3 regions of the Planococcus massiliensis genome follow, and region 1 is predicted to be linked to each of the others. Evidence: riboswitches for the same ligand, from Rfam matches in the RefSeq annotation. Region 1 holds a riboswitch; each other region holds the start of a gene.

Evidence for each region. A riboswitch is a leader RNA that binds a small molecule or an ion and turns the genes downstream of it on or off. The one in region 1 is predicted to bind S-adenosylmethionine.
Region 2: linked by a shared signal. The riboswitch ahead of BN1080_RS03430 (O-acetylhomoserine aminocarboxypropyltransferase/cysteine synthase family protein) and the one ahead of BN1080_RS14200 (bifunctional homocysteine S-methyltransferase/methylenetetrahydrofolate reductase) in region 1 are both predicted to bind S-adenosylmethionine.
Region 3: linked by a shared signal. The riboswitch ahead of BN1080_RS13440 (5-methyltetrahydropteroyltriglutamate--homocysteine S-methyltransferase) and the one ahead of BN1080_RS14200 (bifunctional homocysteine S-methyltransferase/methylenetetrahydrofolate reductase) in region 1 are both predicted to bind S-adenosylmethionine.

The regions. Positions count from the first base shown of each region.
Region 1 covers NZ_CCXS01000001.1:2,864,480-2,867,738, forward strand. The annotation lists gene BN1080_RS14200 (bifunctional homocysteine S-methyltransferase/methylenetetrahydrofolate reductase) at 1-1,299, opposite strand, end outside; SAM riboswitch class I at 1,372-1,476, opposite strand; gene BN1080_RS14205 (hypothetical protein) at 1,665-2,090, shown strand; gene BN1080_RS14210 (YehS family protein) at 2,284-2,802, opposite strand; gene BN1080_RS14215 (hypothetical protein) at 2,965-3,183, opposite strand.
Region 2 covers NZ_CCXS01000001.1:674,843-678,101, reverse strand. The annotation lists gene metX (homoserine O-acetyltransferase MetX) at 1-642, opposite strand, end outside; gene BN1080_RS03430 (O-acetylhomoserine aminocarboxypropyltransferase/cysteine synthase family protein) at 655-1,944, opposite strand; SAM riboswitch class I at 2,047-2,158, opposite strand; gene BN1080_RS03425 (glycerol-3-phosphate acyltransferase) at 2,292-2,930, shown strand; SAM riboswitch class I at 3,031-3,146, shown strand.
Region 3 covers NZ_CCXS01000001.1:2,691,100-2,694,358, forward strand. The annotation lists gene BN1080_RS13430 (YitT family protein) at 151-1,026, shown strand; gene BN1080_RS13435 (Ltp family lipoprotein) at 1,078-1,485, opposite strand; SAM riboswitch class I at 1,687-1,787, shown strand; gene BN1080_RS13440 (5-methyltetrahydropteroyltriglutamate--homocysteine S-methyltransferase) at 1,904-3,031, shown strand; gene BN1080_RS13445 (NADH-dependent flavin oxidoreductase) at 3,092-3,259, opposite strand, start outside.

The DNA.
Region 1 (3,259 bases):
GGAAACATCATAGACACTTGTCGCTCCTGGGAAATCCCCGACCTTCGTCGGGTCTCCTGTTATTGCCAGGATATCACGGATGCCCAGTGCATCCAATCCCATCAAATGCGATTGCAGTCCGATCAAATTCCGGTCGCGGCACGTAATGTGTGCAAGCGGCCGAATCTGTTCCTGATGCTTCAAGATCGAACCCATCGCAAGGTTGCTGACCCGCGGCGATGCCAGTGAATTATCCGCCATGGTGACAGCGTCGACGCCCGCTGCATTCAACGCTTTTGAGCCTTCCAAAAACTTTGTCGTGTCGAGATGCTTCGGCGTATCGAGCTCTACGATGATCGTCCGTTCCGTCTTCGCTTTTTCATGGAGCGGCACTTCATTGGATAATTCCGCTTCCCGGATGACAATCGGCTTTTTCGTTTCCACTTCTTTTACCGTAATCGGCTCCAAATGGCCAATCTGCTTTTTCAACGCTTCAATATGCTTCGGTGTCGTGCCGCAGCAGCCGCCGATCAAGCGCGCCCCTTCTTCTCTTAAGAGCAAACCGGCGCGTCCGAAATAATCGGCTTCCGATTCGTAGACGACGCGGCCATTCTCCAAATCCAATAAACTCGCATTCGGGTAAGCCGAAAGAAAAGCTTTTTTCGGCAATTCCACTCCTTCAAGGGCCTGAATGGTATGGTGAGGGCCTAAGCGGCAATTCACGCCGACAATATCGGCGCCCAGACCTTCGAGTTGATGGAGGGCCTCATTCAGCGCCATGCCGTTCTGCAGAATTCCCGGTTCATGCATCGATACTTGCGCAATCAGCGGAACATCTGTCCGTTTCCGCAAATGCGTAACGGTCGCTGCCAATTCTTCAAAGTCATAATACGTCTCAAGCAATAGCGCATCCGGATTCCCGGCAAGCAAATAACCGGATTGCTGGTCCACCATCGCGATGATTTCATCGAGCGCTGCATCGCTCCGCCGAATGCCCCGGATGCCGCCAATCGTCCCGAAGACAAATTGGCCGCCTGGTGCAGCCGCCCGTTTCGCAATTTCAATCGCCGCTTCGTTGATTTCCTTCACTTGATGTTCCAGCCCGTAGCGCGCAAGCTTCAATGCGTTGCCGCCGTAAGTGTTCGTCTGAATGATATCCGCACCTGCCTGGATGTATTCTTCGTGGATCTTTTCAATAATGTCCGGCCGCTGCAAATTCAATTCCTCGTTGCAGTATTCGATCCCGTATGAATACAAAAGCGTTCCCATTGCCCCGTCTGCCGTCAGAATCCTCGTTTTTAATTCCTCTAATAATCCCATATTCTCTGCCTCCTATATATAGAAAAAAAGCCCTCCATGAAAAAGAAGGCTTTATGAGTTCACACTCGTTCCTTTTCATCTCTCAGGCAATCGCTTGCCTGCTGGATTTAGCACCTGACCTTTCGGCTGGTTGCTGAAGCGTCATAGGGCCAGTCCCTCGACTTCTCTCGATAAGAATTCACGTTATTCAATTTTGGCTTTTTATAAGGGTAACTGGTTCAGGATGGAAAATCAAGGCGCTTTGACAGAAATAAACGAACTTTCTGTTAAGAAAGACATTTACCGTCCCGGTTTCTCTCCGTTCCCCTTTTCGCACATTTCCGCTATCATGGGAATCAATCACCGCTTTTAGGAGGAATTTCTGAATGTCTGAAAAATACCTGCTTGACGTCAACGATCCGCGCAATTATTTCGTGTTGCTCGAGAACCGCCTCTTTCCTTCGATTGCTAAAGATCCAAACGCCTTAGTGGAAGGCGCCGAACAGCAAATGGCGAAAAGTGCTGGCCCGCTTGCCATCTATGAACGCGTCGGCGTGCTCACTGCTGACATCGACTACACCATTCCGTCGAGTTTTCATCCGGCAAGCGAAACCCGTTACCAAAATTTCCTGTTCCGCTATACCGACAACTCTGTGGCGTTCATCGAATCTGAAGAAACGCTTTCCTACCCGACGACGGAAGCGCTTTTTGCAGCCGGCAACGACTTGCTGAAACAGAAAAAAGCAGCGTCGCCAAAAGAAGATTTTATGGTGCTCAGCGCCAAACTGCTCGCCACCTATCCGTGGCAATAAAAACTGGACAGCAACAGGCTGTCCAGTTTTTTTGCTTTCGAGCGGGAAGCCATTTTCGTTTATGCCCAACTTTTTCTGAAATACGCTCGACTTTCGTTCGAATACTCCCAACTTCACCCCGAATACTCCCAACTCTCCAATTCCCATCCTCTAAATCAAAAATCCGCCTCCAATTAAAGAAGCGGACCACGAGTCATTTTCTATATTTGATTGCCAAGCCTTTTAGGAAATTGCGGGCATAGCGGTCGCCGCAGACGCTGTAATTCTTGTGGCCTTGCTTTCGCAAGATGCCGCTCATTTCGCTTTTCGACACGGTGACCCCAGCAAGTGCAAGCAATTCCAGCATATCTTCACTCGTCAGCTGCAAGGCGATTTTCACTTTCTTCAACAATAAGTTGTTTGCCGGTTCGTTGCTCATCGGCGGTGTGGCTGGCTGCCCCGGTTTCGGCTCCTGGCGTCCCCGCTTGAAGATGATCAACCCGTTCAAGAAAGATTCCAGCATCCGGTTGTCAACGCGAATATGGTCTTCGTTTTCCGGTGCATCCCAGACGCTGTCCATGTCATCGTCTTCGCTTTCCGGCGTCTTCGTCAACACTTTCAGTACATCCTCTTTCGACAGCTCAATGCCGCCTTCCTTGAAAATCTTTACCATATCATTATTTTTAATATCAAGTGCGTAGCGCAGCCTAATCAGAATATCGTTATTGTCCATCAGTCACCCTCCATTGTCCGTTCTCATTCATCTAAGAAAGCAATTGGCACCCTTCACTTGACTCGCGCGTCGCCGCAACGGATACCGTGAGTTCGCTTTTCTATTCCTTACTTTATCAAAAACCAAAACGCCTTTTCCAGTATTGGAAAAGGCGCCTCTTTTTTATGCTTCGCCGCGCGGCGCTTTCGGCGGTTGGCACGTATCGCATTTGCGCTGATTGCTTTTGTTGAACTTCGTAAAAGTTTTTTCAAAGTTATTGCCGCAAGAACATTTGAACAGCAGCTTCTGTGAAAATCCGTGGTATTCCGTTGACAGCAATTTGCTGTCCGAGTTCTTCTCTGTAAATTCTCTTATTTTATCGATTGTCCATCGTTTGTTCATTTTGTACACCTCTATTGTTTATTTGCAGGCGGAAGGCTCTGCTTCCGTTGAATGTTCAGTTCATCCTAAGTGTCTT
Region 2 (3,259 bases), 2.2 Mb from region 1:
TTCGCTGCTGCGGTATGTCACCATTCCGGCCATTCTCGCCACTTCAAAGCCTTTTATATCAGATGACTGTCTATAATAGCCGTTCTTAAAATGCGGATCGTTTTCAATCGCTTGAATGCCGATGTAATTGAAGGCGATGCCGTAGGCACTATAATAGGGGGTTACCGCAAGCGGAAAAATAATGTCCACAAATTCCGGATGGGATCTTCCCCATTCCAAGGTTTTCATGCCGCCAAGCGAGCCTCCAATAACTGCAGCCAAATGTGAAATCCCGAGTTCTTTCAACGCTTGATATTCCGCTTGGACCATGTCTTTTATCGTAATCGCCGGGAAAGCGGAACGATAAGCCTTCCCTGTTTTGGGATTGGTGGACAAGGGGCCGGTAGAGCCGTTGCAGCCCCCTAGCACATTGAACGTGATGACTTGGAAAACATTGGTGTCCACGGCATTTCCTGATCCGATCAATCCGGACCACCAGCCTGGAAGATCTGCGGTCCCTACTGCATGCTGATCTCCCGTCAACGCATGGCAAACGAGAACAACAGGACCGCCTTCGTTGCCGGTTCGTTCAAAGGCAAGCTCTGCATTTTCCAAGACTTCTCCAGATTCAAGAACCAAATTGCCGATGGATACACTGGTCATCCGTTTCCCCTCCTAGACGTTTTCAAGCACTGCCGATTTAATGGCCTGCTCCAGATCAGCGATTAAATCTTCCGGATCTTCAAGCCCGACCGACAAGCGGATCAATTCTTCTGTGACCCCTGCCCCCTCCAATTCTTCTTTGTTCAATTGCTGGTGGGTAGTAGATGCCGGATGGATTATCAGCGATTTCGCATCGCCGACGTTTGCTACATGCGACCACAATCCGACGCCATCAATCACTTTGCGACCGGCTTCACGGCCGCCTTTGACTCCGAAACTCACGATTGAACCATAGCCGTCTTTCAGATATTTTTTCGCCAGCTGATGGGATGGATGATTTTCAAAGCCGATGTAATTAACCCATTCGACTTGTGGATGCTGCTGAAGATATTCGGCAACTACCCGTGCATTGCTATTATGGCGCGGAATTCGCAAATGCAGGGTTTCAAGTCCCTGCAAGAAAGCGTGGGCGCTTTCCGGGCTTAGTGAAGGACCGAAATCGCGCAGCAATTGGACACGCAGCTTCGTCGCAAATGAAGCGCCTTCTGCATCAATGCCGTAGCGGATGCCATGGTAGCTTTCATCCGGCTCCGTGTAATTCGGGAATTTCGGATTGTTCCAGTTGAACTTTCCGCCGTCTACCACAACCCCGCCAATGGTCGTTCCATGGCCGCCAATCCATTTCGTCGCGGAATGGATGACGACATCTGCACCAAAAGCGATCGGATTGCTGCCGTACGGAGAAGCGAACGTATTGTCGATCAATAAAGGAATTTGGTTTTCGTGGGCGATTTCCGCCACTTTTTCCACATCAAATACATTCAAGCTTGGGTTTCCGATAATTTCACCGAAGATCGCTTTGGTTTTATCCGTGATGGCTGCACGGAAGTTTTCCGGATCTGTTCCATCCGCAAATTTCACTTTGATGCCGTAGCGCGGAAGTGTGTTGGAGAATAAGCTTACCGTACCGCCGTATAGATTGCTGTCAGCCAAAATTTCATCGCCCGCCTCAGCGACGTTTAAAATAGAAAATGCAATGGCCGCCATCCCGGAAGACAAGGCAACAGCTGCTGTCCCCCCTTCCAGCAAAGCGACGCGCTGTTCAAAAACGTCTACCGTCGGATTCATAATGCGCGAATAGATATTTCCGGTTTCTTTTAAACCGAAGAGATTTTGGGCATGCTCTGAACTTTTGAATACATAAGAAGTGGTTTTGTGGATGGCTACGCCTCTCGCGCCTGTCGTTGGATCGGGTTCCTGTCCGCCGTGCAATAAAAGCGTTTCGGGTTTGAAATTTGTCATTTTTATTCCTCCTAGTTTTTATTGATGAAAACCGAAGACGAGGAGGGAATAGAAAAAAGCCCTCTTCGTTAAGAAGAGGGCCGTCATATACGGAAATACCTCCTCTCATCTGCCAGACCGTTGCCGATCTGTAGGATTTAGCACCTTTCCAAGCAATTGCTTGGTGGTTGCCGGGCATCATAGGGCCTATTCCCTCCGCCTCTCTTGATAAGAGTATTCAGATTTAGTTTTTCATCTTGTTTAGCAGTATAAAAACATCGTCTACATTTGTCAAGCGGATAATTCAAAAAATTTTGAAACCTCCACTTCTCTTTAAACGTTTAATACTTTATAGAGGAGATGATGAGATGATTCTTTGGTTTACCTGCACTCTTATAATTGGTTATTTAATTGGTTCACTCCACGGATCCTCCATCGCACAGCTGATTTCAGGGATCAATGTCAAAAAAGAAGGCGTAAAAAACTCCGGCGCTTCCAACGCGGCAATTGTTCTCGGTTGGAAATTCGGCGCACTTGTCGCTTTGATCGACATTTCCAAAGGAATCGCCGCTGTCTTGGGGTTAAAGATTCTATTAAATCAGTTCAATTTATCTGGCGAATTGGCCTGGACATTGCTGTTTGTTATGAGCGCGGCTGTCGTCATCGGCCACAACTTCCCGTTCTATATGAACTTTGACGGCGGAAAAGGCACTGCGTCCATTATTGGCGTCATGCTTGCACTGGATTGGAAACTGGGGCTTGCCGGCGGATTGCTGCTGGTCGCTTGCGCTTTAGCAACAGATTATTTGGTCGTTGGCGTTCTCGTCCTGTATGGCATGCTGTTCGCCATCGCCTATTTTCCAGCAGACGGCATTTGGCCGCTTCTCACAGCCTTCGGACTTTTTGCCATGGCTTTCTGGAAACACATCGAAAACATTAAACGAATCAAAAACGGAACAGAAAGCAAAGTTTCTTCTGTCTTCCGCAAGAAAGCCGGGCCGGTTTAATGGCCGGCTTTTTAAATTTTAAATTATTTTTAAAAAGTTTCTTGACTTTTCTGCGTTGACGCACTAAAGTGAGAATTACAAATCGAATAGATACATCACTTTCTTATCCAGAGAAACCGAGGGACAGGCCCTATGACGTTTCGGCAGCGGATTCGCTTTTAGCGAAAACTGTGCTAATTCCTGCAAATGCATATATGTGCATTTGGAAGATGAGAATTGAGATGGTTTCAGTACGGAGCCCTCTTTTTTCTTATGGACAGGAAAAAAGAGGGCTCTTTTTGTTTTATTCTTTGCAGATTTGTATGATTTCGATTTACACAGCAACAGCA
Region 3 (3,259 bases), 170 kb from region 1:
AACAGAATTTTCTGTTTATAAAAAGAAAGATTGCGATTTTTCATGTCCTGCTATTTCCCCATTTTCTCTGTTAAAATAAGATAAAAAAGTTTATATTTAATAGTTAGAGTAAAAGATATTCAAGAAATTGCTGGAAAGAAGGAATAGTATATGAGTGCAATACCCCAAAAACGTAAAATGAGCATCGGAAGAATCATCAAAAAAGCATTGCCGATCATCATCGGTGCCTTTATCACAGCCTATGGACTTGAAGCTGTATTAATTCCAAACAATGTCTCAGACGGCGGCGTCACAGGCCTCAGCATCGTCGGCTCGCAATTATTCGGTTTGCCGCTTGGCTTGCTGATCGCTGTCCTCAACATTCCGTTCGTCTATCTCGGCTATAAACAGATCGGGAAAAGCTTTGCCATCTACTCCATTACCGGCATTGCTTCCTTAGCTTATGCGACAACCGTCATGCACCACATTCCAACCATCATCGAAGGCGATACGCTGCTCGTCACAGTTATCGGAGGAATCATCATCGGTTTCGGAATGGGCCTTGCTTTGCGGAATGGCGGCGCTTTAGACGGAATCGATATGCTCGCTGTATTGCTTGCTCGCAAACTGCCGTTCGGTACGAGTGACATGATTTTATTCTTAAATTTATTTGTCTTTATCGTCGTTTCGTTCGTTTTCGGACTGCAAGGGGCTTTCCTTTCCGGAATCGCCTATTTTATCGCTTCCAAAGTCATCCACTTGGTTGAAGAAGGCTTCAGCGGCTCGAAAACGTATAAAATCATTTCACAAGAACCCGATCTTCTTGTGCAGACGATTTACGACCGCCTTGGCCGAAATGCCACTTACAGCTTGGTAAAAGGTGCTTATACAAACGATCAGTATAAAGAAATTACTTGCATTATCAACCGTTTAGAAGACAGCAAAATGAAAGAAATCATCTACGAAATCGACAAAAATGCATTCGTAGCGGTTTATGACGTCGCTGAAGTCAGAGGCGGAAACTTTAAAAAACGGGATATCCATTAATCCTCTCCTCATAAAAGACGCTAAACTCCCTAAAAACCGGGAGCTCAGCGTCTATTTTTTATCCTCTATGGAATCTACTGCATATGCGGCATCTTCCTCGCCATGGCCTTCAACCACTAATTGGTCAATCAACCCACTCTCTGAAAAAGGCGAGTATTTCAAGAAATTCTTTGCGCGAGCGACTGCCTGCTGCTGCGAAGGTGTCTCCATTTTTTTCATTTGCGCTTTCAATCTATTGATTTTTTCATTAGACTCGCTGTTCGCCGCTTCCAACATTTCCACTTCTGCTGCCAAATCTTTAGTCGCCACTTCGAGCTTTTCCTGCTTTTTTTGATTTTCGATTGTAGAACTATGGGCTGGGGATTGTAAGAACCCGATGCCTCCGCCGACTGCAAACGCAATGGCGACAGCCAATAGATACTTCCATTTTGTTTTAAAGAATGCCGTTTGTTTCTCCATCTTCGATTCCCTCTTTTTCTTCTTTCTCTCCACTTATTGTAGTATAACCGGGTGGTTACAGGCAGCATTTTTAGACGCCTCACGCTCTGCTGATGTTCGCTTCATCCATTTAGAAAAATAAATTTTCCAAATATCCTTGCATTTCCTTCCGAACTGGCCTATAGTTATAAACATCAAATCACAACAAACTGAATAATCGATTTCTTATCAAGAGAGACGGAGGGATTTGGCCCTACGATGTCTCAGCAACCGCCCACGGGCAAGGTGCTAATTCCAATAGGCGAGAGCCTAGAAGATGAGAAGAACAGATTTCCTGGCGGGAGCTTTCTTCTTTATTGAAGAGGGCTCTTTTTCATTTGCATGAGAGCCCTGTAAAACAAGCTTGACCCAAACTAAAAACAGAAAGCAGGAATTCCACATGACAAACCCAATTACCGAAACACCGAAAACTTTAGTTAATGCTCCGTTCAAAGCAGATCACGTCGGCAGCCTCCTCCGTCCGGACAGCATCCACCAAGCACGAAAAGAATTTAAAGAAGGCATTATCACAGCGGAACAGCTGCGGGAAGTGGAAACGACTGAAATCAAACGCATCGTCGACAAACAAATTGAAGTCGGTTTAAAGGCTGTGACTGATGGCGAATTCCGCCGAACATTCTGGCACACTGATTTCATGGCCCATATCAACGGTTTTGAAGGCTATACGCCGGAAACGGGCTACCGATTCAAAAATGTTGAAACGGAAGCATATGATGTGCGGAATATCGGCAAAATTTCCTTTAACGACAATCACCCTTTTATCAAAGACTTTACCGAGTTCAAAGAAATTGTCGGCGGCCGTGCAATCCCGAAACTGACAATTCCAAGTCCGAACCAATTCTTCAATGAAGGCATCCGTGACAAAAATCTCTATCCGGATCTTGAAGACTACGCGACAGACGTGATCCAAGCTTACCGCGATGCTTTTAAAACGTTCTATGATTTAGGCGCCCGTTATATTCAAATTGACGATGTCTATATTGCCGGCTTATCGTCTCCGGATATCCCGTTCAACGACGGCCAGTATAGCCGCGAATACTTGATCGATCTTGCACTTCGCGTCGCAAACGGCGTCCTTGAAGGCAAACCGGAAGACCTTACCGTAACGACCCATCTGTGCCGAGGCAACTACCAGTCCGACTGGGCATTTGAAGGAAGCTACGCGCTGATCGCCCCGACCCTATTCGCCAAAGAACAAGTGGACGGCTTCTTTCTGGAATACGATGACGACCGCTCCGGCAGTTTCCAACCGCTTGAACACATTCCCGCTGGCGGGCCAAAAGTGGTGCTTGGTGTCTTTACTTCGAAAAACGGCGAACTCGAAGACAAAGAAATCATTAAAGCACGTGTAGCAGAAGCGGCCAAATATGTCCCGCTTGAGCAGCTATGCATCAGTCCGCAATGTGGATTTGCCTCAACCCACCACGGCAATATCCTCACTGAACAGCAGCAATGGGACAAGCTTCGCTATATCGTCGAAATATCTGAAGAGATTTTCGGAAAATAAATAAAAGAGGCAAGCGCTGAGAAAATGGCGCTTGCCTCTTGTTTTGAAAGTTATCAAAAATTAAACGTTCACTTCTTCTTCGATTTCGACCATTTTGTACATCGACATCAACTGCCAAAGCGGTCCCGGGATATCGAGCTTGCCTTTGCGCTCTTTTGGAACACTGTGGAAAATCTCGTCTTCTTTTCCTTGTTTCACTTTTTCCGTCCATTCCGGATCAACCAATGC